3 regions of the Erwinia sp. 9145 genome follow, and region 1 is predicted to be linked to each of the others. Evidence: predicted binding sites of a transcription regulator. Region 1 holds the regulator's gene; each other region holds the start of a gene.
What was found. Region 1 encodes PurR, which represses purine synthesis genes. Its sites were predicted from a motif close to CANGCAAACGTTTGCNTG; they were not measured.
Positions count from the first base shown of each region.

Region 2: FA91_RS18560 (NCS2 family permease) is a predicted target of PurR. The motif match lies at 3,704-3,721, and genes of this name have one in related genera.
Region 3: tusA (sulfurtransferase TusA) is a predicted target of PurR. The motif match lies at 2,475-2,492, and genes of this name have one in related genera.

Region 1 is NZ_JQNE01000001.1:1,719,460-1,726,764, forward strand. It holds gene cfa (cyclopropane fatty acyl phospholipid synthase) at 1-1,053, opposite strand, end outside; gene punC (purine nucleoside transporter PunC) at 1,312-2,499, opposite strand; gene punR (DNA-binding transcriptional activator PunR) at 2,612-3,526, shown strand; gene purR (HTH-type transcriptional repressor PurR) at 3,523-4,548, opposite strand; gene FA91_RS20990 (YnhF family membrane protein) at 4,832-4,921, shown strand; gene FA91_RS08465 (C40 family peptidase) at 4,965-5,780, opposite strand; gene FA91_RS08470 (Grx4 family monothiol glutaredoxin) at 6,097-6,435, shown strand; gene rnt (ribonuclease T) at 6,482-7,132, opposite strand; gene gloA (lactoylglutathione lyase) at 7,228-7,305, opposite strand, start outside.
Region 2 is NZ_JQNE01000001.1:3,940,760-3,948,064, forward strand. It holds gene FA91_RS18540 (ABC transporter permease) at 1-444, shown strand, start outside; gene FA91_RS18545 (ABC transporter ATP-binding protein) at 444-1,232, shown strand; gene FA91_RS18550 (hypothetical protein) at 1,341-1,529, shown strand; gene FA91_RS18555 (SDR family oxidoreductase) at 1,529-2,278, shown strand; gene FA91_RS18560 (NCS2 family permease) at 2,307-3,620, opposite strand; gene yieH (6-phosphogluconate phosphatase) at 3,801-4,463, shown strand; gene FA91_RS18570 (MFS transporter) at 4,464-5,693, opposite strand; gene phoU (phosphate signaling complex protein PhoU) at 5,808-6,542, opposite strand; gene pstB (phosphate ABC transporter ATP-binding protein PstB) at 6,560-7,305, opposite strand, start outside.
Region 3 is NZ_JQNE01000001.1:3,654,775-3,662,079, forward strand. It holds gene FA91_RS17320 (zinc/cadmium/mercury/lead-transporting ATPase) at 1-2,156, shown strand, start outside; gene tusA (sulfurtransferase TusA) at 2,160-2,405, opposite strand; gene FA91_RS17330 (7-cyano-7-deazaguanine/7-aminomethyl-7-deazaguanine transporter) at 2,601-3,266, shown strand; gene FA91_RS17335 (DcrB family lipoprotein) at 3,339-3,896, shown strand; gene fdhF (formate dehydrogenase subunit alpha) at 3,933-6,083, opposite strand; gene FA91_RS17345 (4Fe-4S dicluster domain-containing protein) at 6,098-6,613, opposite strand; gene FA91_RS17350 (FAD-dependent oxidoreductase) at 6,610-7,305, opposite strand, start outside.

The DNA of each region.
Region 1 (7,305 bases):
GAGGTAGTAGGTGAACATGCGTTTGAAGCGCTCGCCGTATTTTTCCGCGAGCTGCGGCCAGGCGGTCAGAAAACGTTCATTCCAGGCCATCAGGGTGCGGTCGTAGTCTGCCCCGAAGTTGTGCCAGTCTTCCATCACGAAATAGGGCTCGTGCGCCTCGGCAATATGGCGCACGGAGGGCAGGCAGCCGTTCGGGAAGATATATTTATCTATCCACGGATCGACATGGTCGCTGGTTTTATTCGCGCCGATGCAGTGCAGCAGAAAGAGTCCGTCAGGTTTGAGGTTCCGTTCCACCACGTTGAAATAGGTGGCATAGTTTTTCGGGCCAACGTGCTCGAACATTCCCACTGACACAATGCGATCGAACTGCTCATTCAAATCGCGGTAGTCTTCAAGCAGGATAGTGACATCCAGATCCGCGCAGCGTTCGATAGCCAGCTTCTGCTGTTCCGCCGAAATGGTCACGCCGGTCACGCGGACGCCATAGCGCTGCGCGGCAAACTGCGCCAGCCCGCCCCAGCCGCAGCCGATATCCAGGAGCGTCATGCCGGGCGCTAATTGCAGTTTGTCACAAATCAGCTTCAGCTTCGCTTCCTGCGCCGACTCCAGCGTGTCGGCTGTTTTCCACCAGCCGCAGGAGTATTGCATAAAGGGATCGAGCATCAGGGAGAAGAGGTCGTTGCCGAGATCGTAGTGCTCTTTGCCCACCAGCCAGGCGCGCTTGCGGGATTGCAAATTGGTCAGGCGCGCGGCGGCCACGCGCAGCGTATCTTTCAGATGATGAGGGAGTTGCTGGTCAAGTTTCGCCAGCAGGGCGCGATGAAAAAACATATCCAGCCGCTCGCACTCCCACCAGCCGTCCATATAACTTTCACCCAGCCCCAGCGAACCTTCCTGCATCACGCGCTTGAAAAAATCCGGATTTTTTATCTGAATATCCCACGGCTGGCCGCCGTTAATTTTTATACCGGCCTTATCCAGCATTTCGCGGGTGATGCGATACCAGTGATTTTCTTCAAAGCTCACTTCTTCTATAAACGATGAACTCATAGCTTCTCCATCACATCTGTGATTGAAACCTGAGAAAAAGAATAGTCAATTTCTACAGGAGTGTGAGAAAGAGCACGGCGCGGCCATGCCTGTTGTTCGGCGCTACAGAGGATTAAGAATTAAAGCAGTACGCCGGGAAACCGGCGTATAAAATCGAAGTCAGGCCGTAAAACATATTATTATTATGGCCGGAAAAAAGTATATGCTCACCCTGTACAATATTCAAATGTTCATTGTTAGCTCGCTAAGCAATAGGCGTTATTGCCGATGGCTGGCCGTGCTCAGCGTCATGCTGCGGCGTTTGCGCGCCTGTAACGCATAGCCCACTATCACCAGCGGCACGGTAGCTGACATCACCACGGCGGTGCCGGAAAGCGGTAAAGTGATGAAACGTGAAACCAGCAGGCTGGCTACGCAGCACAGACCGAGCTGGAGCGTATTTTGCAGCGCCGCCGCCTTGCCGCTTGCCTGCGGAAAAGGCGTTAATGCGCCCGATACCACGATGGGATAGATGGCGCCGTTGGCGGCGGCCATGCCGCAGAAAGGCGTCAGCAGAGCGAAAATTGTCGGCGCGGCCTGCTGCGAAATGAAAAAGAAGGACACAATGCTCAGACTGTAGAGCGCCAGCAGCCAGGGAAGCAGCGCGCGACCTTGTACTTTTTTCAATATCATGCGGCAGCCGTAACCGCCCGTCAGAAATGCCAGCGTCTGCGGGAAATAGCTCAACCCGATATCGCCCGGCGTCATTCCCAGTGCGGACAGAATAAAAGGCGACCCGGTAAGCCAGGCGAAAAAACTGGCGGAGCAGGCGGCGTAGATCAGCACGTTACCCACATAAACCGGTGACCTCAGTAAGGTAAAAAAGCGCGTTGGCTCGCCGTTACCCGCCGACGCACGGCGTACCGGCGAAAGAAACAGCGTGCAGATTAGCAGCACCACAGCGATCGCCATCAGCACGATAAAAATGCCGCGCCAGGTAAAGTGATTCAGAACCCATGCGCCAGCCAGCGGTGCCAGCGCGGGCGAAAGCGCCACCAGCGGCATAATGGTGGCAAACACTTTGTTTGCCTGGGTGGCAGAATAACGGTCAATAACCAGCGCCTGCCAGGTCACGGCGGCTGCGCAGATGCCCACGGCCTGAAGAAAACGCAGCCCCAACAGCGCCCATGCGGAATTCGCCCACCACATCATCGTGCAGCTCAGCGCAAAAATTCCCAGCCCCATCAGTAATACCGGACGTCGCCCGATGCGGTCTGAAAGCGGCCCCCAGATAAGTTGGGCGCTGGCAAAGCCTGCCAGAAACAGGCTCAGGCTGGCGCCGATCACGCCGGGTTGTGTGTGCAGATCCTGCTGCATGTCAGCAAAGGCGGGCAGGTACATATCAGTGGCGAGAAAGCCCACCACGCTTAAAAGCGCGAGGTAAAGGGTAAATCCGGGTGAAGGCATTTTATGCTCTTTATGGCAGATGAATGAAATGGCGCAAAGTGTAAACGCGTGCCACGCGCGCTGTGAAACGCTAATATTTGCATATTGCGTTCAAAAAATTTGCAGGCAGATTATGTGGTCAGAATATTCACTTGAAGTCATTGATGCTGTCGCCAGAAACGGCAGCTTCAGCGCGGCGGCAGCGGAGCTACATCGTGTGCCTTCTGCGGTCAGCTATACTGTTCGTCAGCTTGAAGAGTGGCTGGCTGTGCCGCTGTTTGAGCGCCGCCATCGCGACGTGGTGCTTACCGAGGCGGGAAAGGTTTTCATTCTGGAAGGTCGCACTGTTATCAAAAAAATGCTCGCAACGCGTCGTCAGTGTCAGCAGGTGGCGAACGGCTGGCGAGGCCAGATCAATATCGCCGTTGACCGCATCGTGCGGCCGCAGCGAACGCGACAAATGGTAGTGGATTTTTACCGCCACTTTCCTGATATCGAACTGCATCTGACCGCCGAGGTCTTCAACGGCGTCTGGGACGCGCTGGCGGACGGCAGGGTGGATATTGCCATCGGCGCGACGCAGGCGATTCCGGTCGGAGGACGTTACGCCTTCCGTGACATGGGCGCGCTGAACTGGCGTTGTGTGGTACAGGCCCGTCATCCGCTGGCGCAGTGTACAAAAGACATTGATGACGAGACGGTGCGGGAGTGGCCTTCGCTGGTGCTGGAGGATACGTCGCGTTCTCTGCCGAAGCGCACCACCTGGACACTGGATAATCAGCGTCGGCTGGTGGTGCCAGACTGGGAAAGCGCTGCTGATTGCCTGCTGGCGGGGCTGTGCGTCGGCATGGTGCCGGGGCATTTTGCACGCCCGTTGCTGCAAAGCGGCGCGCTACGTGAGTTGACGCTTGGCGCGCCGTTCCCTGACAGCCCCTGCTGCGTAAGCTGGTCGCGGGCGGCGGACGACTCGCCGGCAATGCGCTGGCTGCTGGATTATCTGGGCGATACCGATACGCTGAACCATGAATGGCTCAGCGAAAAACATTAGCGTCGATAGTCAAGGAACGGCCCGTCAGCGACCGAGCGGCGCTCAATCAGAGTGGGATGCACCTCAATGGTTTGCGGATCTTCGCGCTTGCTGGTGATCCTGTCCAGCAGCATCTCGAATGCGGTTTCGCCCAACTGTTGTTTAGGCTGGTGAACCGTGGTCAGCGCCGGGGTGAAGTAGCGGGCATTGCGCACATTATCATACCCGATCACCGATATGTCTTGCGGCACGCGCAGCCCCATTTCATCGGCCGCGCAAATTGCGCCCATCGCCATGACGTCGCCCCCGCAAAATACGGCGGTGGGGCGCTGCTTCTGCGACAGGATCTGCTGCATGGCGCGGTAGCCAGATTCCGGCTCAAAGTCGCCCTGCACCAGCCACTCGTTGCGTAGCGTGATGCCCGCTTCAGAAAGCGCCTTCAGAAATCCCGCATGGCGACCGCCGCCGGTATTGCGCTCCATCTGGCCGGGGATCACGCCGATATCGCGATGGCCGCGTTCAATCAGATAGCGTCCCACCAGGTAGCCGCCTTCGAAAGCATTATCCAGCACCGTATCGGTAAAATCGCCGCGCGATTCGCCCCAGTCCATCACCACCATCGGAATGTTGCGGCTGTTTTCCAGCAGTTCGATCAGCGCATCGGGATATTCAGAACACATCACCAGCAGCCCGTCGACGCGCTTTTGCGCCATCATCGACAGATACGCCTCCTGCTTTTGCAGATCGTTATGGGCGTTACCCAAAATCAGCGTGTAGCCTTTGGCAAAGCAGCTGTTTTCAATGGCTTCAATAATCTCAGCGAAATAGGGCGCTTCGCTTGAGGTGGCCAGCAGCCCGATGGTTCGGGTGTGATTGACTTTAAGACTGCGGGCAACCGCACTGGGTGAATAGTGAAGTTCTTTGATGGCGGCCCATACCGCGTCCCGCGTATTTTCAGCGACGAAGCGGGTTTTATTGATAACGTGTGAAACGGTAGTGGTGGACACCCCGGCACGCCTGGCCACATCTTTAATGGTTGCCATGAAATAATGACTCCTGCACTTATCGCAACTTATTGATAAGTCATTTGTTAAACGATTGCGTAAAGCGAAATTTCCCCGCCGCCTCTGAGACTGTGCTGCGTGCATGTCGGTGACGTCAGGAAGGAATAAGCGTTGGTGTTTGCGCAACGGCACAGCATTTTATTACGGGTTGCGCAACGAGGCCCGGATTCTAACAAGCTCTGCCAAAGAAAACGAGATTTTTACCGCCAGATATGGGAAAATTGATACCGGTACAACTATCAGGGTTATTAAGAGGGTGTAAATGGATACCGATCTGAAGTTCTCGCTGTTGACGACCTGCGCTGCGCTGTTGATGATTATCGCATTCAGCTTTACCGCCGTGATGCACTAAAAAAAAGGCCGATTAAGATCGGCCTTTTTTATTCTTTTTACACTCAGCGAATGGTTTTGGGCGTCATCACACGGCGCGCGCCAACATAATGACCCTGCCAGTAATCATCCGACAGCGCGCTTATCTGAATATCTTTTCCGGTACGCGGAGACTGAATAAATTTACCGCCGCCAAGGTACACGCCCACATGATCGGCCGTGCCGCGCCCGTTTATGCGGAAAAAGACCAGGTCGCCTTTTTCCAGCTCACCGCGGTCAATCTGCGCCGCGTCGCGCAAATGGTACATCTCGTTGGCGGTGCGCGGGATCTTAAACTTTACCAGGTCTTTGTAGGCATACCAGACCAGTCCGCTACAGTCGAAGCCGGTCTCAGGTGAGGTGCCGCCCCACTGGTAAGGTTTACCCAACTGGCCCATCAGCTTGTTCATCGCTGTTTCACGCGCTTTCTGATAGCGCGCGCGGTGCGCTTTGCTGAGTTTGAGCGGTGAGGAGGTTGCGTTATCGGTAAGCGCTTCACGCTCTTTCAGCGTTTTAATCCCCTGGCGACCGTAGCGTTTTTTTGAAGCATTGTTTTTTGCTGCCGCGAGGATTTGGGATTTGGTGACCTTGTGCGAGGCTGCCAGCTTTTTGTTAAGTTTGGCTTTTGCAGAAGAGGCAGTGCGGGGTTTGCGGGCGACGTCTTTTACTTTTTTCGTTGTTGTACTCTTCACCGTTTTGCGCTTGCGGCGATCGTCATCGCGTTCATTTTTGGCATTCGCCTTTTGGTGTTTTGCATTAACAGGCGTGCCGGGCGATGCGTGCGCCACAGTGACGAAAAGCTGAACAAAAGCCAGCATGATTATCGTGATAAATAGACGCATCGTTACCATTAACAGTTCGTGCTTTCGCCAGCGGCAAAAGCAGGGCAATAAGATTTATCTGCCTGTTGAGCAGACGGGCCAGGCAATTCTAATCTAACTTTTTGCCAAAAGGTAAGGTCTTTTTTGTTTCAATGACTCAGCGCAAGAAACCGTTGGCAAAAAAGCATGTGTTTTATTCAACCTGCCGTGAAAGCAATGACCCTACGAGCAAGGTAACGCGTCAGGAGAAATAACCCTGCTGAAAATGTCGTTTTCATCACGACGGCAGAGCCGCTACAATAAAAAGACACGACGTATCCGTTTGAGGAAGGCATTTATGAGCACTGTTGAAAAAATTGAGCGCCAAATCGCAGAAAACCCGATTCTGCTGTATATGAAAGGCTCCCCGAAGCTGCCAAGCTGCGGTTTCTCGGCCCAGGCCGTCCAGGCGCTTTCCGCCTGCGGTGAACGCTTTGCCTATGTCGATATTCTGCAAAATCCTGAAGTACGCGCTGAACTGCCTAAATACGCTAACTGGCCAACGTTCCCGCAGCTGTGGGTGGATGGCGAGCTGGTCGGCGGCTGCGATATCATTATCGAAATGTATCAGCGCGGCGAACTGCAACAGCTGATCAAAGAAACCGCGCAGAAGTATCCTTCAGACGCGGCGCAGTAAGCTGTTTCGAACGACAAATAAATAAGGCGGGATATCCCGCCTTTTTTTATGCCTCGTTTTCCATTGCCGGCAGCGGCCAGCCGCCCAGGCGCTTCCAGCGGTTAACCAGTTCACAGAACAGCTCGGCCGTCTGCTCGGTATCGTACAGCGCCGAGTGCGCCTGGCTGCTGTCAAAAGGAATGCGTGCCGCCGCGCAGGCTTTGGCCAGCACGGTTTGCCCCAGCACCAGTCCGCTCAGCGCGGCGGTATCAAAAGTCACAAAAGGATGAAAAGGGTTGCGCTTCAGGCTGGCGCGCTCGGCCGCCGCGTTGACGAAACTGAGATCGAAGGTGGCGTTGTGCGCCACCATGATTGCGCGATTGCAGCCCTGGTCCTTAATCCCTTTGCGCACCAGCTTGAAGATTTCATGCAGCGCATGATATTCGCTCACCGCGCCGCGCAGCGGATTGGTTGGGTCGATGCCGTTAAACGCCAGCGCTTCTGGTTGCAGAACGGAGCCGACAAACGGCTCGACGTGAAAGTGCAGCGTGGCATCTTTTTCCATCCAGCCATCCTGATTCATTTTCAGCGTTACCGCAGCGATCTCCAGCAGGGCGTTGCTTCTGGCGTCAAACCCTGCCGTCTCCACATCAATCACTACCGGGTAAAAACCGCGAAAACGGCCGCTAAGAACATTCATTTCGTTTGTTTCAGACATCAGGATCTCACTGGGGGAAAAAAGCAGCGCGCATTATGGCAAATTTCAGCGAGGGATGCAGCAGGGGAAACGGGTGCCGGACGGCACCCGTTGCGTCAGGCGCCGAGGCCGTGACCCGCGTGTTTGTTTTCAATCAGCTCGATTTTGTAACCATCGGGATCTTCAACAAAGGC
Region 2 (7,305 bases), 2.2 Mb from region 1:
ATCGCGTTGATCCCGCTGGCTGTGGTGTGGCTGGGGATTGGTGAAGCATCAAAATTCTTTTTAATTTTCATCGCCACCTTCTTGAGCGTAGTGGTGGGCGCAAGCGCAGCGGTGGAGCGCATTGGCCGCTCGCGCATCCGCGTGGCACAGACGCTGGGCGCCAGCCGCAAACAGATATTTTCTCGCGTGGTGCTGCCGGATGCGCTGCCGGAGCTGTTTACTACCGTTCGTCTCTCTATCGGCATCGGTTGGACCTCGCTGATTGCCGCTGAAATGGTGGCGGCCAGTTCAGGCCTGGGCTGGATGGTGATCAACGCCAGCTCTTATCTACGCACCGATATCGTTATGCTCGGCATTCTGCTACTCGGCGGAATTGGTTATTTACTGGATTTAATACTGCTGGGCCTACAGCGCTGGCTGGTGCCGTGGGCGGGAAAAGAATAATGCCGCACATTTCTCTTGATAACGTCTCTCTGCATTACTCAGCGAAGCCGCAACCGCTAACGGTCCTGGAAGATATCACTCTGGCTATTGCGGAAGGCGAGTTCGTGGTGCTGCTCGGCCCTTCGGGCTGCGGAAAATCGACCATTCTCAATCTGGTGGCGGGGTTCCAGACGCCGCAAAGCGGCTCCGTGATCTGCAAGGGTAAAACGGTTCAGAGACCAGGACCGGATCGCGGCATGATTTTCCAACAGCCGAACCTTTTTCCCTGGCTCTCAGTACTGGAGAATGTGACCTTTGGGCCACGCCTGCAAAAACATCAAAAAACCGAGGTTACAGAGCAAGCCCGGCAGTGGCTCGATCGCGTGGGGCTGGCGGGGTTTGAACATCATGCTCCGTGGCAGCTTTCCGGCGGCATGAAACAGCGCGTAGCGCTGGCGCGCGCCTGGCTACCGGGGCCGGACGTGTTGCTGCTGGATGAACCTTTCGGCGCGCTGGATGCGCAGACCCGAATAATGATGCAGGAACTGCTGCGCAAAGCGTGGACTGAAACCTCCACCACGCTGCTGTTTGTTACTCACGACGTTGAAGAGGCGCTGTTTCTGGCAGACAGGATCCTGATCATGTCTGCCAGACCTGGAAAAATCGTGGATGAAATCGTGCTGCCTTTTGGCCGCGAGCGCGACATCGAAACGCTGGCAGAGCAGCCAGACTACCGTGAGATTAAACATCGCGTGTTACATCGGGTACGGCAGGAGGCCAGACGGCATCTGAGCTGGCGTCTTCCATAAGTTAAAAAATTCCGAAAAAACGATCGGCTGCGTAAAGCATTGTGAAATAAGCTAAGAAGATTCTTATACTATTGCCGATTGCAGCTGATTGTTATCACGGAGTGATCAATGGCAAATTATTTTGCGCGCTGGACGCTGGTTATTTCAGGCTTATCGCTCGGCCCGTTCGTGGGCGGCGCGTTGTTTGAATGGTATGGAAAAGCGCTTTTCTGTGCGATGGCGCTTTGCTGCCCTGGCATTGCGGCATTAATGCTGGTGGGGAAATCCCGTACTAACGCCCGACTGGAAGAACAATAATGAAGAAAAATATTACGCTCATCACCGGCGGCGCTCGCGGTATTGGCCGGGCGACAGCGCTGAACCTGGCGGCCAAAGGCCATAAGGTCTGCATCGGCTACCATTCGCGCGAAACGTGTGCGCAGACCGTGGTGGAGAGCATTCGTCAGCAGGGCGGCGAAGCCCTCGCCATTTGCGCTGATATTGCCAGCGAAGATCAGATTGTCGCTATGTTTCAGCAGATAGATGAACAGCTCGGCCCGCTGACCGGCCTGGTTAACAACGCCGCGATGCTTCAGCAACAATCCTCCATTGAGCAGTTGACCAGCCAGCGGCTGGAAAGGGTGCTCGCCACTAACGTGACGGGCAACATTATCTGCGCTCGCGAGGCGGTAAAGCGTATGTCGTGGCGTCATGGTGGCCAGGGCGGCGCGATTGTTAATGTCTCTTCCGCCGCCTCGCGGCTTGGCGCGCCGCACGAATATCTCGATTACGCCGCGTCAAAAGGCGCAATCGATACGTTTACCATTGGGCTTTCTTTAGAAGTGGCGGCACAGGGCATACGTGTTAACGCCGTGCGGCCCGGCTTTATCTACACGGAAATGCATGTTGACGGCGGCGAACCGGGTCGCGTTGATCGGGTGAAGGCGCTGATCCCGATGAAGCGCGGCGGCACGCCGGAAGAGGTTGCGCAGGCGATCGTCTGGCTACTCTCCGACGACGCCTCTTACGTCACCGGAAGCTTTATCGATCTTGCGGGTGGCAAATAACGCACGTCAAGGCGGCCGGGCGCTCAGGTTAATGCGCGTCGATAAATACGATCTTCAGCACAAACAGCAGCGCGACAACCACCACACACGGGCTGATTTCCCGCCAGCGGCCGGTGCCCAGCTTCATCACGCAATAGGAGATAAAGCCCAATGCGATCCCCTCGGTGATGGAGAAACTGAACGGCATCATGGCGGTAGTGACAAAAGCGGGCACCGCTTCGGTCAAATCTTCCCACTTCACCCGCGCCAGGCTTGAGGTCATCAGTACGCCAACGTAGATCAGCGCGCCTGCGGTAGCGTAAGGCGGCACCATGCCCGCCAGCGGCGAAAGGAACATCACGGCCAGGAACAGGATGCCGGTGACCACCGCAACCAGGCCGGTTCGGCCACCGATTGAAACGCCGGAGGTGCTTTCAATGTAGGCGGTAACGGAAGAGGTACCGATGTAAGCGCCCGCTACCGAGCTGAGGCTGTCGACATACAGCGCCTGTTTCATGCGCGGGAAAGTGCCTTTTTCATCGGTCAGACCGGCTTTGTCCGTTACGCCAATCAGCGTGCCGGACGAGTCAAAAAGGTTAACTAACATGAATGAAAAGATGATACCGGCCATACCGATATTGAACGAACCGGCTAAATCGACCTCACCCAGCACGGCGGTCACGCCGGTTGGCATCGAAAACACGCCGCCATATTGGACGTCGCCGGTCACCAGGGCGATCAGCGTCACCACGACGATGGAAACCAGCACGGCAATATGCACGTTACGCGAAGCCAGCACGGCAATAATAAAGAAACCCAGTGCGCCCAGCAGCACGCTGTGCGAGGTCAGATCGCCGACGGCCACCAGCGTGTCTTTATTGGGTACCACGATACCGGCGTTTTTCAGTCCGATCATCGCAATAAACAGGCCGATACCGGCGGTGATCCCCACGCGCAGGCTGAGGGGAATATTGGCGATCATCCAGTAGCGAATGCGGAAAATGGTCAGCAGCAGCAGACCAACAGCGCCCCAGAAAATAGCGCCCATGCCCACCTGCCAGGAGATGCCCATGGCCCCCACCACCACAAAGGCAAAAAAGGCGTTCAGCCCCATCGCCGGTGCCAGCGCCACCGGCAGGTTGGCAATCAGCCCCATCAAAATACTGCCGCCAGCGGCAATCAGGCAGGTTGTCACAAATACCGCCTGGGTATTCATGCCCGCCACGCCAAGGATCTGTGGATTCACGAAAACGATATAGACCATGGTGAGGAACGTCGTGAAGCCTGCTATCACTTCGGTACGCACCGTCGTGCCGTGCTCCTGGAGTTTAAAAATCCGCTGCATCAGACCGGAGTTATTCATTGTTTCATTCCAAAACGGAGAAGGATTTTTCGTCGGCTATCCTAACCTATTCATCGAAATTTGGTAGACGGACGAACGGTTTTTTCGCAACCGATTGCGCTGCTGAGTGTTGATTAACGGGTCGCATTTCGCGGTGAGTCAAGTAAAGTGTCGGAACAGGGCAACAAGGGAGAACCGCCGATGTCTGTTGAATGTGTCTTTTTTGATTGCGACGGGACGCTGGTTGACAGCGAATTGTTATGTACGCAGGCCTACGTCAATACCTTTGCACGGTTCGGCGCAGAACTTTCGCTCAACGAGATGTTTGAAAAATATAAGGGCGTGAAGCTCTACGATATTATCGATGATGTCTGTGCGCAGCATCAACTCTCCGCCACGGTAGACGATCTTGAACCCGCTTATCGTAAAGAGGTCGCCAGACTTTTTGATCGTGAACTGAAACCCATCGCCGGCGCCCGCGCGCTGCTGGAAAAGATGAACGTGCCCATTTGCGTGGTATCGAACGGCACCGTCGGTAAAATGCAGCATTCGCTGGGCCTGACGAAAATGCTGCGCTTTTTTGATGACCGGTTATACAGCGGCTATGACATCAACAGTTGGAAACCCGATCCCGATTTGATGCTGCACGCGGCCAGCGAGATGGGCGTGGCTATCGATCGCTGCATTTTGGTGGACGACTCAGAAGCGGGCGCAAAAGCTGGTATCGCGGCAGGCATACCGGTTTTCTACTACTGCGCGGATGCGCACAACAGGCCGCTGGCGCATCCGCTGGTGACGTCTTTTGATGATATGGCGCAACTGCCCGACCTGTGGAACGCGCGCGGCTGGACGCTGACGACCTGATCAGCCAATCGCGCCCAGCCGATCCTCGCTGCCCTGGGTTTTGGGTAACAAAAACAGCGTGGCGACGATATCCAGCAGGTAGATAAGCGCCAGCAGAGTAATGGCGGCAACAAAAGAGAGCTGGCTGGCCAGCATACCGATCACCAACGGGCCGAAGCCGCCGACGCCGCGCCCCAGATTAAACAGCACGTTCTGCGCCGTGGCGCGCGCCTGCACCGGGTAGGTGTCGGAAATCAGCGCGCCGTAGCCGCCAATCATGCCATTAACGAACATCCCCATAACCGCGCCGCTGAACAGCATAATCGTGGGGTCGCGGAGCTGCGCGTAAATCACCACCATAATCACTGCGCCGAACTGATAAAGCAGGAAGATTTTCCAGCGTGCGAAGCGATCGGCCAACATGCCGAACAGCCAGATACCAAAGATCATGCCGACGACCGTCACCGCCGTCCACAGGCCTGATTTTGTCAGCGTAAAACCAAAACTGGACGAGAGATAGCTCGGCATCCAGATCATCAGCCCGTAATAGCCGAAGTTCTGTACCGAGCAGAGGATCAGAATGCCAAGGCTGGCCTTCGCGGTGGCGGCATCTCTGAACAGCAGCTTCAGGCGTGCGGAGAACGACAGCGTCTGGGTGTTTTTTTGCGCGCGGGTGAAGCCTTCAGGCTCGCCTGCGCCCCGTCGGATAAAAAATGACACCAGCGCAGGAAACAGCCCGACCAGAAACATACCGCGCCAGCCGATAACGTCCAGCAGCAGCGGCGTAATAAACGCCGCCAGCAGCACGCCGAGCTGCCAGCCAATACCCACCCACGCCGACGCGCGATTGCGCTTATTGGCCGGCCAGGCTTCGGCGATCAGCGCCATACCGATACCGAACTCGCCGCCCAGCCCGACGCCCGCCAGCGTGCGGTAGATCAACAGATCCCAGTAGCCCTGCGCCGCCGCACACAGGCCGGTAAACAGCGAAAACATCAGAATGGTGAAGGTCAGCACGCGAATGCGCCCCAGTCGATCGCTGAGGTGGCCAAAAATGATGCCACCCGCCACGGCGCCAATCAGCGTCCAGGTGACCAGCGAACCGGCCTGAGAAGCATCCAGTGCCAGCGAAACGCTGATGGCAGGCAGCATAAAGCCAAGAATAAGCAGATCGAAGCCGTCCATTGCGTAACCGCTGACGGCGGCCAGCATGGCCTTCGCGGGCGTGGTGCCCGGCTGCTGAGAAGTCATGTGCGTTCCCTGTCTGAATAAATGTGCGGCAAGTATAATTTTGCAGACGCAGCCATTCCAGAGGAAAACGCGGAGGCAGAGAAATCAGGCCGAATTAATCCGGCCAGGTAAGGATCAGGCGGGCGTGCTGCTGCTGTCGTCGCCGGTAAGCAGTTTATCAAGCTGGTCGCCACCGACGTGGCGGAAGTCCTGACCTTTCACGAAATAGAAAATGATTTCACAAATGTTCTGACAGCGATCGCCAATACGTTCAATGGCGCGTGCGCAGAACAACGCGGTCAATACGCTGGGAATGGTGCGCGGATCTTCCATCATGTAGGTCATCAACTGGCGGACGATGCCTTCATATTCCTGATCCACCTTTTTGTCTTCCCGGTAGATTTCGATCGCCGCATTCAGATCCATACGCGCGAAAGCGTCCAGCACGTCGTGCAGCATCTGGATGGTGTGGTGCCCCATCGACTCCAGACTCACCAGCAACGGCTGGTGCGACTGACCAAATTTTTCCAGCGCGGTGCGGCTGATTTTTTCCGCCACGTCGCCGATACGCTCCAGTTCGGAGATCGTTTTGATGATCGCCATCACCAGCCGCAGGTCGCTGGCGGTGGGCTGCCGCTTGGCGATAATGCGCACGCAGGCTTCATCAATCGACACTTCCATCATATTCACTTTCTGATCGCCGTCTATGACCTGCTGCGCCAGTTCGCCGTCCTGATTATGCATCGCGGTGATCGCATCGGTCAGCTGCTGCTCCACCATGCCGCCCATGGTCAGCACCTGGGTACGAATGTGCTCCAGCTCGGCGTTAAACTGCCCGGAGATATGTTTGTTCAGATTCAGGTTATCCATCGTGTTCTCCAGTCAAATCAACCATAGCGGCCGGTAATATAGTCTTCAGTCTGTTTCTGGTGCGGCTTGGTAAACAGCGTGTCGGTATCGCTGAACTCAATCAGCTCGCCCAGATACATAAAGGCGGTGTGATCGGAGCAGCGCGCCGCCTGCTGCATATTATGCGTAACGATCACCACGGTGTAATCCTGCTTCAGCTCGGTGATCAGCTCCTCAATGCGACCGGTTGAGATCGGGTCCAGCGCCGAGCAGGGTTCATCCAGCAGCAGCACTTCGGGACGAATGGCGATGCCGCGCGCGATGCATAAACGCTGCTGTTGCCCGCCGGAAAGGCTGTAGCCGCTCTGATGTAACTTATCTTTGGTTTCCGTCCACAGGGCCGCCTTAGTCAACGCCCACTGCACACGCTCATCCATATCGGCGCGCGACAGCTTCTCAAACAGCCGCACGCCAAAGGCGATATTATCGTAAATCGACATCGGAAACGGCGTGGGCTTCTGAAAGACCATACCGACGCGCGCGCGCAGCAAAGCGATGTCCTGGCTGGCGGTCAGGATGTTTTCGCCATCCAGCAGAATTTCACCCTCGGCGCGCTGTTCGGGATAGAGCGAGAACATCTTATTGAAAGTGCGCAGCAGGGTTGATTTGCCGCAGCCCGACGGGCCGATGAAGGCGGTCACCTGGTTTTTGGCGATATCCAGGTTGATACTCTTCAGCGCATGGAATTTCCCGTACCAGAAGTTTAAATCACGCACCTGAATCA
Region 3 (7,305 bases), 1.9 Mb from region 1:
TTGTCGCCCCTGCGCCCGACTGCTGCACGCAGGGCGCCTGCTGCGCCAGTGAGACACCGCGCCCGGCGCCCGACACAGGCGATAGCTACAGCTGGCAAATTACCGGTATGGACTGCCCCGCCTGCGCCCGAAAAATCGAAAACGCGGTAGCGCGACTCGCGGCGGTGAATGATGTTCGCGTGTTGTTTGCCACGCAAAAACTGGCCGTCAGCGCCAGTGAAGACGTGCGCAGTGAGGTTGAGGAGGCGGTCAGTCGCGCAGGATTTTCGCTCCACCGCAACGATACGCCGCGAACAGAGGCTAAAACACCCGGTTTCTGGCAGGAAAACGGTTTGCTTATTCTTCTGGCCGTGCTGATGACGGCCAGCTGGCTGATTGAGCAGGTTGACGCGCAGGCGGGATACATAGCTTTCATTGTTACCACGCTGGTCGGCGTCTTCCCGGTGGCACGCAACGCGTTGCGCCTGATGAAAAGTGGCGCGCCCTTTTCTATCGAAACGCTGATGAGCGTGGCTGCGGTGGGTGCGCTGTTTATCGGCGCCACGGCAGAAGCGGCTATGGTACTGCTGCTGTTTATGCTTGGCGAACGTCTGGAAGCATTTGCGGCCGGGCGCGCGCGTCGCGGCATCACTGCTCTGATGGCGCTCCAGCCGGAAAACGCCGTCCGCATTCGTCATGAAACGCGAGAGGTTGTTTCGCCGGCTGCGCTTCGCCCCGGCGATATTATTGAGGTTGCGCCCGGCTCGCGACTGCCAACCGATGCGAAGCTGCTTTCCCCTTTTGCCAGCTTCGACGAAAGCGCACTGACCGGCGAGTCGGTGCCGGTTGATCGCCGACAGGGAGAACGGCTCACCGCAGGGAGCCTGAGCATCGATCGTCAGGTCAGGCTGGAAGTCACCTCGCAGCCGGGCGAGAGCGCTATCGATCGTATTCTCCATTTGATTGAGGAAGCGGAGACGCGCCGGGCGCCCATTGAGCGTTTTCTCGATCGCTTCAGTCGTCTCTATACGCCGATGATTATGGCGCTCTCATTGCTGGCGGCGGTGATACCGCCGCTGCTGTTTGCCGCGGCCTGGCAGCCGTGGATCTATAAGGGCCTGACGCTGTTGCTGATAGGCTGCCCGTGCGCGCTGGTCATCTCCACGCCGGCGGCCATTACCTCAGCGCTGGCGGCGGCAACCCGTCGCGGTGCGCTGATTAAAGGCGGGGCAGCGCTGGAGAGCCTGAGCGGTATTGGCACGGTAGCATTCGATAAAACCGGCACGCTGACGGCCGGTAAGCCGCAGGTGATGGCGGTGGTGGCGCTGGCAAACATGAGCGAAACAGAAATCGTGGCAAATGCTGCCGCCATTGAAACCGGTTCGACGCACCCGCTGGCGCAGGCCATTGTTGCCAGAGCGCAGGCGTCAGAACTGGAGGTTCCCGCCGCCTCCGATCTGCGCGCCCTTGCGGGTAGCGGCATCGAGGGGTTTGTGAGTGGTTACAAACTATCTCTGATTGCGCCTTCGCGGCTTGAAGAAAATTTATTGCAGGCAGAAGCGTTGGAAAGGATTATCGCGCTTGAGTCGACCGGACAAACGGTAGTGGTGCTGTTAAAAGAGGGTAACCCAACCGGCCTGATTGGCCTGCGCGATAATTTACGCGAGGACGCGCGAGCCGCGCTTGCCGAACTGAAAGCCATGAATATCGATTGCATCATGCTCACCGGCGATAACGCCCGCGCGGCGGCAGTGATTGCCGGTGAACTGGGTATCGCGCATCGCGCCGGACTGCTGCCTGCTGAAAAAGTGGCGGCCATAGCCGAACTGAACCAGAAAACGCCGGTTGCGATGGTGGGCGACGGCATCAACGACGCGCCCGCCATGAAGGCAGCCACCATCGGCATTGCAATGGGCAGCGGCAGCGACGTCGCGCTGGAGACGGCCGACGCGGCGCTGACGCACAACCGACTGGGCGGGCTTGCCGCGATGATCCGCCTGTCGCGCGCCACCCATGTCAACATCCGTCAAAACGTGGCGATTGCGCTGGGGCTGAAGGCCGTGTTTCTGCTCACCACGTTATTGGGAATAACCGGCCTGTGGCTGGCGGTACTGGCGGATTCAGGCGCCACCGCGTTAGTGACCGCTAACGCACTTCGCCTGCTGCGGCAGAAATAAGCCTCAAAGCCCTTTCTTCAATAAATAGCGATAGGGCATTTCGTCGGTATTTTGCGCCACCAGCGTATGCTCCATAAAGCGGCAGAAGCCGGGAATATCGCGCGTGGTGGCGGGATCGTCAGCAATGATCAACAGCGTTTCGCCCTCTGCCATGTGACGCACGGTTTTGCGCACCATCATCACCGGCTCCGGGCAACGCAGGCCCAGGGCATCAAGGGTTTTGTCAGGATTGGCGAACAGATTGTTCATGGCGCTCTCAGACGGATTACAGTTGTCCGCTATTTTACCCGCCGCAGCGTCCTTCGCAACCTCGCACCATGCGAAAACGTTTGCGCATAAATTAACCATTGCATTGGCAGACTGATGGAGTAACATGCCGCGCACTCGCACCGCGAGACATGATTAATTGGGTTCCCTCACCCCACTGTTCAAAAAGGCACATTGATGATTTCGTTCTCTTCTCGTCAGCGTAAACACGCGCTGATCTGGCTGTCGTTATTCCACGTGCTGGTGATAACCTCCAGTAACTATCTGGTGCAGCTGCCCATTTCCATCTTTGGTTTCCATACCACCTGGGGCGCCTTCAGCTTTCCGTTTATTTTCCTGGCAACCGATCTGACCGTGCGCATTTTTGGCGCGCCGCTGGCCCGCCGCATCATTCTGGCCGTGATGGTCCCCGCGCTGTTTATCTCCTACGCCGTTTCAGCGCTGTTTTACCAGGGAGAATGGCAGGGGTTCCCTGCGCTACAGGCGTTCAATCTCTTCGTGGCGCGTATCGCCTGCGCCAGCTTTATGGCCTACGCGCTGGGGCAGATCCTTGATGTGCACGTCTTTAACCGTCTGCGTCAGCGGCCGCAGTGGTGGCTGGCGCCTGCTGCCGCCATGTTTTTAGGGAACATCAGCGATACGCTGGCCTTCTTTTTTATCGCGTTTTACAAGAGCACCGATGCCTTTATGGCGCAGCACTGGGTGGAAATCGCGCTGGTGGATTACAGCTTCAAACTCCTTATTTGCCTGGTCTTCTTCCTGCCTGCTTATGGCGTGCTGCTTAATGCGATGCTGAAGCGCTTAGCGGAAAAATCTACTGGCGCACAGGCGAGCTTCGGCTAGTCTGATAGTCGGTTGCTTTTGCTGAGCAATTATTATCTTATGAGTGGCTGAACTAACGTAAAAGGAAGAATAATGCGTAATCTAGTGAAGTACGCCGGTATCGGCTTACTGGTGGTCGGACTGGCCGCCTGCGACGGCAACGATGACAAAGCCGCAGCCGATGACAATGGCGTGAGCAGCAGCCAGAGCAGCCAAAACGTGACATTACTGGACGGCAAGCTGAGCTTTACTCTGCCTGCGGGCATGTCCGATCAGAGCGGAAAAATGGGCACGCAGTCTAATAACATGCACGTTTACGCCGATGCCACCGGGCAAAAAGCCCTTATCGTGATTGAAGGCGATGCGACAAACGAGAGCCTGGACGTGCTCGCTAAACGTCTGGAGCAGCAACAGCGCAATCGCGATCCGCAGCTTCAGCTGGTTTCCAACAAATCAATTGATTTGAAGGGCCAGCCCGCGCAGCAGCTGGATTCTGTTATTTCAGCCAAAAACCAGTCTTCCTGGTCAAGCGTGGTGCTGGCGAAAAGCGAAGGCAAACTGCTGACGCTGCAAATCACCCTGCCAGCGGATAACCAGCAGCAGTCGCAAACCGATGCGGAAAGCATCATCAAAACGATTACGCTGAAGTAATCCTGACGCCCCGATTCGGGGCGTTTTGTTATGGCTTTACGCCAGCGGCGCGGCCGTCTCCGCCAGTCTTTTTTTCAATTGCGTGTAGCGTTCATTGACGTAATTCTCCGCCCAGTTCGCGTCGTCGATTTTTTCAATTTTCACCGCACAATACTTAAATTCCGGCGTTTTCGAGACGGGATCGACGACATCCACCGTCAGTTCGTTACAGGCGCCAATCCACCATTGATAGGTCATATAGACCGCGCCGCGATTGGTGCGCTCGCTGACCGCGGCCCGGCTGATAACCTTGCCCCTGCGCGAAGAAACCCACACCAGTTCGCCATCGTTAATGCCGAGTTGAGCGGCGTCCTGCGTATTCATCTGCACCCTGCCCGGCTCGTCGGCCTGAGCGCTCAGCGCATGGCAGTTGCCAGTCATGGAGCGGCAACTGTAGTGGCCAACCTCGCGAACGGTACATAACACCAGCGGCCATTCGGCACTGATGTTCTCCTTCGGCGGTCGCCAGTCGCAGGCGAAGAGCAGACCTTTGCCGGAGGGACGAGAGAAAACATTGTTCTCGTAAAGCCAGGGCGTGCCGGGATGCTGCTCGTCGCCACAGGGCCACTGCACATAGCCTAAATCTGCCATTTTTTCCCAGGTGACGCCGGCAAAGAGCGGGCAAAGCGCACGCAGTTCATTCCAGATCTCTTCATTATTTTTATATTGCATCGGATAGCCCATCGCCCGCGCCATTCGACTGATAATTTCCCAGTCGGGCAGCACGTTGCCCTGCGGCTCCACCGCTTTATAAAAGCGCTGGAAGCCGCGATCCGCGCTGGTATAAACGCCCTCATGCTCGCCCCAACTGGTGGCGGGCAGCAGCACGTCGGCCACTTCCGCCGTTTTGGTCATGAAAATATCCTGCACGATAATCAGCTCCAGCTTTTCCATCGCCCGGCGCATCAGGGCGAGGTCAGGTTCGGTTTGCAGGGGATCTTCGCCCATTATCCAGTAGGCGCGTAGTTTTCCCTCCAGCGCCAGATGAGGAACATCGGTAATGGCGTGGCCTGGCTTATCGCTGAGCGCGCTGACGCCCCACGCGGCCGCAAACTTATCGCGCGTCTTCTTATCCGTAACGGATTGATAACCAGGAAACAAATTTGGCAAAGCGCCCATGTCGCAGGCACCCTGCACATTATTTTGCCCTCTGACTGGCCCGACGCCTACGCCCGGACGACCAAAGTTTCCGGTTGCCAGCGCCAGCCCCGACAGCCCTTTCACCACGTCCACACCTTGTCCCCATTGGGTAACGCCCATGCCCCATAATATGGTGGCATTTTTCGCTGTAGCGTAAATGCGCATGGCCTGACGGATCAGATCCGGAGCCAGACCGGTAATGTCGCTGACTGATTCGGGCGTATAGCGATTCACCACCTCCAGCCACTCTTCAACACCCTCCACGTGTTTATCAATGTAGCTGCGGTTCCATAGCTTCTCCGTGACCAGCACATTGGCGAATGCGTTGACCAGTGCCATGTTGCTGCCGTTTTTCAGCGGTAGCCAGAGATCGGCCAACCGCGCGCTTTCGATGTAGCGCGGATCGCAGACGATGATTTTGGCGCCCCGCTCCCGCGCGCGTAAAATGCGCCGGGCAACGACAGGATGCGAGTCCGCCGCGTTATAGCCAAAAATCAGCAGGCAATCGCTTTTTTCAATATCCTCAATGGAATTGCTCATTGCGCCATTGCCCAGCGTCATTTGCAGGCCAGCGACCGAGGGCGCGTGGCAGACGCGTGCGCAGCAGTCGACGTTATTACTGCCCAGCACCGCGCGAACAAATTTTTGCATTACGTAGTTGGTTTCATTGCCGGGTCCGCGCGAGGAGCCGGTGGCCATAATACTTTCCGGGCCGTGGCGTTCGCGGATCTTTTTCAATCGCGAACTGGCAAAAGCGATCGCTTCATCCCAACTGACGGCTTCAAACGGCCCGCCGCGTTTGCGGCGAATGGCGGGCTGCTTCAGGCGCGGCGTGAGCCGGCGTGTGTCGTTGAGAAATTCCCAGCCGAAATAGCCTTTAAGACACAGCTCACCCTGGTTGGTCACGCCCTGCGCACCTGTGGCGCCGACGATTTTCCCTTCCCTGACCTGTAAGGCGATTTTGCAGCCGCAGCCGCAATAGGGGCAGACGGTAATAACGTTTTCCATTACTGAGTTCTCCTTTATAACGTGCTCACACCGGCCATTTTCTGCGCGACTTGCTGCTGCCGTTTTCGCTGTTGTGCATCCAGGGCGGCTGGCGTGACCAGCGCCAGCGCCTCGGTAGGACAGACGCGAACGCAGGCGGGGCCGTCGTCGCTGGCGGCGCAGAGGTCGCATTTTGCAATCAAACGCGCCTCCCTTTTTTCGGCGTCGGCCACGCGTCTGACAATCTCAATGGCACCGAACGGGCAGGCGACCATGCAGCTTTTGCAATCAATGCAGCGCGCGTTCAGCGCCTCAATGCCGTTTTCGCCCTGCCGCAGCGCGTCAACCGGGCAGGCGGCGATACAGGGCGCTCGTTCACATTGACGACACATCACGGGCGCGCTGACTGCCCCTTCCCGGATGACCCGGAGGCGCGGGAAATAGTCCGCGTCGCTCACCGCGATTGTCCCGGCGTGGATGACCGCACAGGCGACTTCACAGGTGTGGCAGCCAATGCAGCGTTCTGCGGTGGCAACAATGAAGTTATTCATGCTCCCTGCTCCTGAATGCTGTTGTTAAACATCATGATCATCTCCCTGGCGGCACGGCGTCCTTCCGCCATCGCGGTAACCACCAGATCGGCGCCGTGCACCGCATCCCCGGCGGCAAAGACCTTCGGATTTGCCGTCTGCGTTGGCGTACGCCCTGCGCCGCCGGTTTTTATCAGCCCCCAGCGATCGAAATCAACGCCGTGTCCGCTCAACCACGGCATGGCATGGGGTTGAAAACCAAATGCCATGATCAGCGCGTCCGCTTTAAGCACGAACGCCGAACCGGCCAGCGGTTCAGGGCGACGTCTGCCATCGCTGCCGGGCTGGCCGGGCGCGGTACGTACCAGGCCGATACCGCTTAATACGCCGTCATCATTCAGTTCGATATACTGCGGCAACACGTTAAACATAAATTCCACGCCCTCTTCACGGGCGTTAGTCACCTCTTTTTTCGAGCCCGGCATGCTTTTTTCATCACGTCGATAGGCGCAAATCACCTCGCTTGCCTGCTGTCGCACGGCGGTGCGCAGGCAGTCCATGGCGGTATCGCCGCCGCCCAGCACGACGACGCGTTTACCGGTTAGCGAAATATAGGGTGCCTCAGGGTCGTCCCCGATCCCCATCACCCGGCGCGTATTGGCAATCAGATAAGGCAAGGCCTGTAGCACGCCGGGCGCCTCTTCATGCTCAAG